2 regions of the Paenibacillus sp. FSL R10-2771 genome follow, and region 1 is predicted to be linked to the other one. Evidence: riboswitches for the same ligand, from Rfam matches in the RefSeq annotation. Region 1 holds a riboswitch; the other holds the start of a gene.
What was found. A riboswitch is a leader RNA that binds a small molecule or an ion and turns the genes downstream of it on or off. The one in region 1 is predicted to bind cyclic di-AMP.
Positions count from the first base shown of each region.

Region 2: another riboswitch for cyclic di-AMP. It lies ahead of NSU14_RS12825 (APC family permease); the one in region 1 lies ahead of NSU14_RS31820 (C40 family peptidase).

Region 1 covers NZ_JBBOBM010000001.1:7,352,123-7,355,994, reverse strand. The annotation lists gene NSU14_RS31830 (c-type cytochrome) at 1-105, opposite strand, end outside; gene NSU14_RS31825 (GNAT family N-acetyltransferase) at 232-717, opposite strand; gene NSU14_RS31820 (C40 family peptidase) at 966-1,457, opposite strand; cyclic di-AMP (ydaO/yuaA leader) riboswitch at 1,463-1,606, opposite strand; gene NSU14_RS31815 (C40 family peptidase) at 1,994-2,422, opposite strand; cyclic di-AMP (ydaO/yuaA leader) riboswitch at 2,480-2,618, opposite strand; gene NSU14_RS31810 (hypothetical protein) at 2,836-3,633, opposite strand; gene NSU14_RS31805 (M1 family metallopeptidase) at 3,678-3,872, opposite strand, start outside.
Region 2 covers NZ_JBBOBM010000001.1:2,940,089-2,943,960, reverse strand. The annotation lists gene NSU14_RS12830 (iron-hydroxamate ABC transporter substrate-binding protein) at 1-628, opposite strand, end outside; gene NSU14_RS12825 (APC family permease) at 827-2,644, opposite strand; cyclic di-AMP (ydaO/yuaA leader) riboswitch at 2,773-2,932, opposite strand; gene NSU14_RS12820 (disulfide oxidoreductase) at 3,159-3,593, opposite strand; gene NSU14_RS12815 (DsbA family protein) at 3,590-3,872, opposite strand, start outside.

The sequences.
Region 1 (3,872 bases):
TTTGTTCTCTTCAGCCACCTCGGCTTTGCCGGGCAGGGTAAACATTAAGACCACGGCAAAGGCACAGGCGGCAAAAAACAAACCGCTCATGATCCATTTCTGCATCTGCATCCGTCCCTCCATGTAAGCTGCTTCCTTCATTATACCGGATGGTGAAGCGTTATCATAGTATTTGTGTCAAAAAAATGAACGAAACTCCTGGGAAAATTGCAAACATACAGAAGTGGAATGCTATTTCTCATAGACCATACAATAAAATGGCTTATCGCCAGTTGGGGTTCTGCGTTCATAAGTATCCGTTATGGTAAATCCGCATTTCTGGTAAGCACGGATGGCCCGCTGATTCCAGGTCAGTACCTCCAAATCGATCTCCCGTTCCGGATAACGCTGCAAAGCCGCCTGAACGATGGCCTTCATGAACAGATGTCCCATGCCATGACCGCACAGATCGGGCCGCATGCCGATTCCAAGCCGGACTACACCCTCCATAGGGAACAGCTGGGCGAAGCCGCACAGGATTCCCTGTCCATTCACAACGGAAACGTATTGCTCGCTGCGCAGCTGCGGATCACCGAATTCAACACCGAGCGCCTGCATCTGCTCCCAGGGCATCCAGCCGTAAATATTATACGGGGGCCTGTAGTTCCACTCACAGATCTCAGCAGCATGCCGCGACTCCATAGGAACAACATAAAAAGTTACCGGGGAACTTATCATAAGCGGAGGCCTCCTTTCAATGGAACATTACTTCATTCTATAAATATTATATACAAAACGAGCCGGATTCGACGCAAAAACCTTGCAGAAAGACCGGAACTTGACAAACGCCAATAAATATTTTATGAAAGAGCGAAATTGGTGTTTTACAAATATAGAGCGGGGTAAGTAATTTTATAGACAAAAAAATAAGCCCTCCTCCAAGATTTCGGCAAAAATCCTGGAAAAGCGCTTATATTTAGGACAAATTATTGCACATCGTCATTCTCTTCGGAATCCGCAGCCACAGTCTTGTAAGCATCTGTACTCATAATCCGTTTGGCGCCAACGTAGCGGTTGACGTAGTAGCTGTCACTCAGCGAACTGATGGTTACACCACGCGAGGAAGAAGCATGTGCGAACTCACCGTCACCAACATAAATACCGACATGAGAAATGCCTTTGCCGCTTGTATTGAAGAATACAAGATCGCCCGGTCTCATTTCATCGCGGGATACAGCAGTGCCCATCTCATATTGGGAGCCGGATTGGTGGGGCAGGTTAATTCCGATCTTATCAAAAACATACATTGTAAATCCGGAGCAATCAAAACCGTTCGTGGATACACCGCCGGATACGTATTTGGTCCCGATGGCTTTGTCGATAACTTTATCCATTTTGGAATCCGCGAAAGCGCTTCCTGCTCCAATGGTGAAGATGATGGAAAAGCTTAGTACTGCGGCTGCTAGCTTCTTCTTCAAAAGTAAATACCCCTTCCAAATGCCTACGAGGTTAGCTTAAGGGTTCGGTTGAAGGTCCCCTATGACCCCTCTTAGAATAGGAGGTCAATTCACCCAAAGTTGGTTCCCCCGTTTCCCTAAATCTTTAGGGAACTCGGCACGACTGTTGATTAGGATTAGCTGTTATTCAATACATGACAAAACCTTTGTTAAAAGCGATTCAATAATTACAAAAATGTTACTAAAAGCTCACTGCGATAATTGTAGCAAAGACTAGGGCGCTTGGCAATCACTTATAACATATTAATGCATTTTTTTTGCGTTTTTTAGAGTTATAGCTGCATAGAAAGACTCATATTTACGCAGCAGGTGAGCTATTGATGAATTTTTCTTTGGATTTGGGATAAAAAGGTGTTTCAGGGCCTGCAGATGAGTGTAAAAGGTAGAATAAGGAAAAGGAAAAACCCGGAAATGATTACGGCAATAATCAAAACCGGGCTCGTATAAGTTACATTTAGTTGTTAGAGGTACGAATATTCGAGGAAATGTTCAAGGGTTCAATCGTAAGCGACAGCTTGGTAGGCTGTTGTGCTCATCACTCTTTTAGCGCCAACGTAGCGGTTGGCCCAGTATGCCTGACTCAGCGAACTGATGGTTACACCACGCGAAGTGGAGGATTGTGCGAATTTGCCATTGCCGACATAAATACCGACATGGGAAACTCCGTTGCCCAGGGTATTGAAGAATACCAAATCACCGGAACGCAAATTACTCTTGGATACGGCTGTTCCAACGCTGTACTGTGCCTTAGAGGTGCGCGGCAGGGTAAGGCCGATACTCTTGAATACGTATTTGGTGAATCCAGAACAATCAAAGCCGCTGGTGCTGGTGCCCCCGGTTTTATATGACGTTCCAATGGTTTTTGAGATCACAGTATCCATTTTGGAATCTGCGAAAGCGCTGCCTGCCCCAAGTGTGAATACCATCACAAGACCCAGCGCTGCTGCGGTGCATTTCTTCTTAAAGTTCTGACTTCTCAAAAGATGTACTCCTTCCAAGGCCTGCGAGGTTAGCTTAAGGATTCGGTAGAAGGTTCCCCTATGACCCCTCTAAAGCGAGATCAATTCACCCAAAATATGGTTCCCCCACTCCCCGGTGCAGGGAATTCGGCGTTTTGTGCACCAGAATAGTGACATATCGACATAAGGTTAAAGGCTTCGGTTACATAGCTGCTTAATTCCATTTGAAAGATTACAAATTTGTTACTAGTAGTACAGGCATCATTGTACCAGAGGATTTACAGTTTTGCAAATCAACTTGTCGCAGCTGTAAACAAAAAAGAGTCATGCACCTCACCAGAGGGGCGATGACTCTTTTAGTATGCCGTTTTGGCGGCCGATTATTGTGGGAATGATTTACTGGACCAGAGATGATACTGCGCGGCTATGCCCCACATTTTGAATAGGGTGGACGGCAGTGGAGCTGCCTGGCGCAGGAGCAGGGCCGGGAGGCCGGGGCAGAAGAGCGCTGCAGCGCTGCAGAGGATCAGCGTCAGCAGACTTCCTGCGCCTATAATGACGGATATCCCGATGGAGTGAAGAAGCACCTTCAGACAGATCAGCAGCGAAGTGAACATGCCCGTGCCGGCGGTATAACCGAACTGCATATACAGCAGCAGCTTGCGGATAAGGAAGAGGTAGACGAGCCAGCCCAGCACATAAGGCACGAGCGTCAGCAGCAGCGGATAATCGAGAATGCCGTTCAGAAGCAGACGGTACATCTTCGGCAACAGCCAATAGAGCGGCAGAAGGGCCAGCGCCCATTCAACGAGACTGAACAGCAGTACAGGCAGACCATAACGCTTCATCCCGGGAAAAAAGAACAGTCCGCGCTCCCCGGCACGTTCCTGGTGAAGCTCGTGCAGCAGACCCGCCCGGATAAAGGGGGAGAGCAGCAGCCGCAACACAGTCAGTGCCAAGAGCAGCCATAGCCATTGCCGGACGTCCGGGTCCGTGTGCAACGCAGCCTGCCCCTCAATATAATACAGCAGCCTGCCTATGCTACTGCCGCCGGCATTCGCATCTGGATAGCGCAGCAGTACCGGAACGACGGCGCTTTTAATGAATTTGTACATGAAGTAGCCCCAGAACAGCCGGTAGATAAATAGCAGAATCAGGATATAAAATTGCTCTTTCATGCTGTGCCAACCGCGGGTTATCGAAATTTTCACAATCCTTCACCTCACCAGACAAGAGTTCCGAGCAGGGTTTCAAGCAGTGTCGTCGCACTGAGCGTCCAGCGGGAAAGAGTATTGTGCTCAAGCTCCGCCATTCTGAAATTATTGAGATGCTTGCTCTCCAGCAGTATGGAATGTCCCGGATCAATCTCGGCGGAGACCAGAGGTGCTTTATACGATAATTCAAACGATGTTGTCTT
Region 2 (3,872 bases), 4.4 Mb from region 1:
AGATTTTTGTTTTGGCATCAGCCGCTTTTTGATCATAGGCAGCAATGGCTGCTTCAGCTTCAGGCGTTTTGTTCAAAAGCTCGCCGATCTTGAGCAGCGATTTGCGCCAGTCCTTGCTGACTTCGTCGCCGATTACATACGTTGGTGCAATTTTGTTCAGCTGGTCATACAGACCGTTCTGGACAGTACCTTCCGATTGTACAATAGTGAAGTCCGGTGCGAAGCTGGTTACAGCTTCGAGTGGAAGGTCATAGCTGATGGTTGGAATGTCCTTAAGCTCAGCTGCAAGGTAATCCTGAGTGCCGTTTGTCACGGACCATTGGGCAACCGGAGTCACGCCAAGTGCGACCAGATAGTCTTCCAGATAAGAAGCAAGCACACGCTGCGGGTTCGCAGGGACAGTGACTTTATGTCCCATGGCATCCGTTACTGTTTGCTCTACCGCTGGAGCTGTTGTTTCTGCCGGTGCAGTAGTGGCTTCTGCAGTTGCTGCAGGTGCCGTAGTTGCCGCAGCTCCGTTATTGGCTGCATTGTTATTTCCGCATGCGGATAATAACAACGTCGTGGTCATGAGTCCGGCCATAGCCAGCTTCATGCTTGTTGATCTTTGCAGGTTGAACGAAAACATTAATTACCCCTCCTGTATATACATTCATTATTGGTCAAAGGTGATTGCGGCCTTCGCCTCACATAAACTGATGATATTGATTCTCATTCTCTATGTCAACTAAATTATCTGATTCCATTTATACTCACCCTGCGCATAACAAAAAACGGCTATTCCCGCAACCTGCGGAAACAGCCGTTTTACATATAAAGGGTATGTCTATTTGTGCAAATGATACGGTACAGTTGCTATAACGATATCCTTCTGATTCATCAGATAAGAGCGGATGAACAAGCTGGTCTGATTATGCAGAATCGCCTGCCACCAATGCTTCGTAACAAATTGCGGAATGAGTACAGTAATGTGGTCTGTAGAAGCGGTTTTCCACTCCACCGTATCGATGAATTTCACCAGCGGGCGGATGATGCTGCGGTAACGCGAGCGGAGTACAATCAGGCGCACCCCAGGGTTCCACTCTTCCCACTTCTGTTCCATTTTGTGAATCTCTTCTTCATCGAATCCGACATATACAGCCACTACATTCTCAGTCAATGACTTCGCATAGCTGATCGAATGCAGTACTGCACGGGTGACACCGGCAACAGGTACAACCACTGTGCTTCCTTTAATGCAAGGTTTATCCGTAGCCGGACAAATACGCAGCTGATCGGCAATATTCATATAATGGCGGTGAATCCGGTGGAACACGATGATTACAAGCGGCAGGAAGATGAAGGCCATCCATACACTCGAGAATTTAGTAATAATGAAGATGAGCGTAATGGTTAAGGTTGTGAGCATGCCTACTGTATTCACAGCGAATTTGCTCTGCCAGCCCTTAGGCTTGGTTCTGTACCACTGGACCATCATGCCAAGCTGTGAAAGGGTAAACGGAATGAATACCCCAACGGCGTATAATGGAATCAACCCTTCGGTATTTCCGTGAAAAGCAGCTACAAGCACAGCCGACATTACGCCGAGGAAAATAATGCCGTTGGAGAATCCCAGCCGGTCTCCGCGCACCATGAAGGCGTGGGGTAAATATTTGTCTTTGGCGAACATGAACGCCAGCAGCGGGAAGGCCGAATACGCTGTATTCGCCGCCAGGAACAAGATTACTGCGGTGATGCCTTGGATGAAGAAGTACAAACCGCCGCGGCCAAAGGTAGACTCGGTAATCTGTGACACAACCGTTGCTTTCTCGTCCGGCATGATACCGTACCAATAAGCCAAAAGCGTAATCCCCGTGAACATAGCCCCGAGAATCAGACCCATCAGCATCAGCGTTTTAGCCGCATTTTTCTCAGCCGGTGCTTTGAAGTTAGGGATCGCATTGGAGACCGCTTCTACCCCGGTCAGTGCCGAACAGCCGGAGCTGAAGGCCTTAAGCAGAAGGAACATACTGACGTTCGATACCGCCGAGCCGATCTCAGGAACCTGGGCATGAGCACCGCCGGTTGCATACTTGAAGACTCCCGCGATAATCAGTACAAAGATGGAGACGACGAACAGATATACCGGAATGGCTATGAATGAAGCAGATTCAGTAACACCCCGCAGATTGACAATCGTTAAGAGCAGAATGACAGTAACCGCTATGAGTACACTATGATTATGAAGACTCGGGAACGCTGATGTGATCGCATCCGTTCCCGCCGAGGCGCTTACCGCCACCGTAAGAATATAATCCACCAGCAAAGAGCCGCCGGCAAGCAAGCCGGTATGAACCCCGAGATTGGTTTTGGCAACAATATAGGCGCCCCCGCCTTGCGGATAAGCAAAAATGGTCTGCCGATAAGACAGGATTAAGATGGCCAGCAGGCCCAATACGGCTAATGCAATTGGCAATGAGTACCAGATAGCTGTGAAACCTGCGGCCACAAGTACGATTAAGATTTGTTCTGTTCCGTAGGCTACAGACGAGAGCGCATCAGAAGACAGGACAGCCAGTGCTTTCACCTTGGATAACTTTTCATGATCGAGTTCGTTCGACTTCATCGGACGCCCGATCAATAGTCGTTTTACCTTGCTTACCATTGTAGTAACAGTTCCTCTCTTTGTTAAGTTGAAACGGCAGTACCGCGCGCTGTTTTCATAAGTGGATTTCATAAATGCAGGCACAAAAATAAGCATACGGAAATGATCCGCATGCCTTGAGTGCATGGTCATTATCCCACTATTGCTTACGAGGTTAGCTGGCGGATTCGGGCTGTGGTAGCCCTACGGTTTTCGAGTCTGCTGACCCGCTTCCGATTCACCCCGTTGGCACTCGGCCAAGTTTGGTTCCCCCGTTTTTCCTTCCGGAAAATTCAGCGCATATTCAACTTCTCACAAGGACTAATATTAATCTACAATGCCTCTTCCGTAAAGCGTTGAAACAAATGAAAAAAGAATGAAAAACAACCAAAACAACCAAATCCATGATCCGGTATGTCTTGATCTTTCATTCTCTTTCATTATCCCTTTATCGCGTGATTTTACAGCGTTTCTGCATAATAATTTACACTTAATTTAAGGGAAATAGTTACTCTTCATTCTGCCTGACGGCTTCTTACTCACCTGCATCCTCTTTACGCCCTGTCCATAGCAGAATTGTGATTAATGCGAACGCAATGAGTGCCAGCAGCGGGATGGTGATGAATCCGAAATAATTCAGATAATCCGTGTTGCACGGCACACCGATTGTACATGGAAGCACCTTGCTGAGTGCCGGAATTTTCTGCTCTGCGTAATGATAGATCGAAATGCTTCCGCCAATCAAACTTAAGGGAAGGACATACGGGATAATGCGCTTATCCCCCCGGTAAGTGGCGATTCCGAGCAAAATCAGCTGCGGGTACATAAATATCCGCTGAAACCAGCATAGCTTGCAGGGCTCATATTTCAGCACTTCACTGAGATACAGACTGCCTGCTACAGCAACAACCGAGACGAACCAGGCCAAGTAGAGACAATTCCGGCGGCAGAATGCAGAGAATTTATTCATTGTCCAGCCACAGCTTCCGCAGCTACCTGGATTTGAGCATCGATTTCCTCCATATTAAAAGGTTCATTCACTTTGACTCCATTGACAAACAATGACGGCGTGTTGGTTATGCCGGTGTCAGTGCCAAGCTGGATATCTCTCTCCAATTCGCTTTCGTAGGTCTTGTCTTCAATATCCTTACGCAGCAGGTCGAAGTCAATGGGCAGTTCTAATTGCTGTGCCAGACTTACCAGGAAGTCCGGTGTTGCCCACTCCACCTTTTCTTCACCCTGGTTAGCA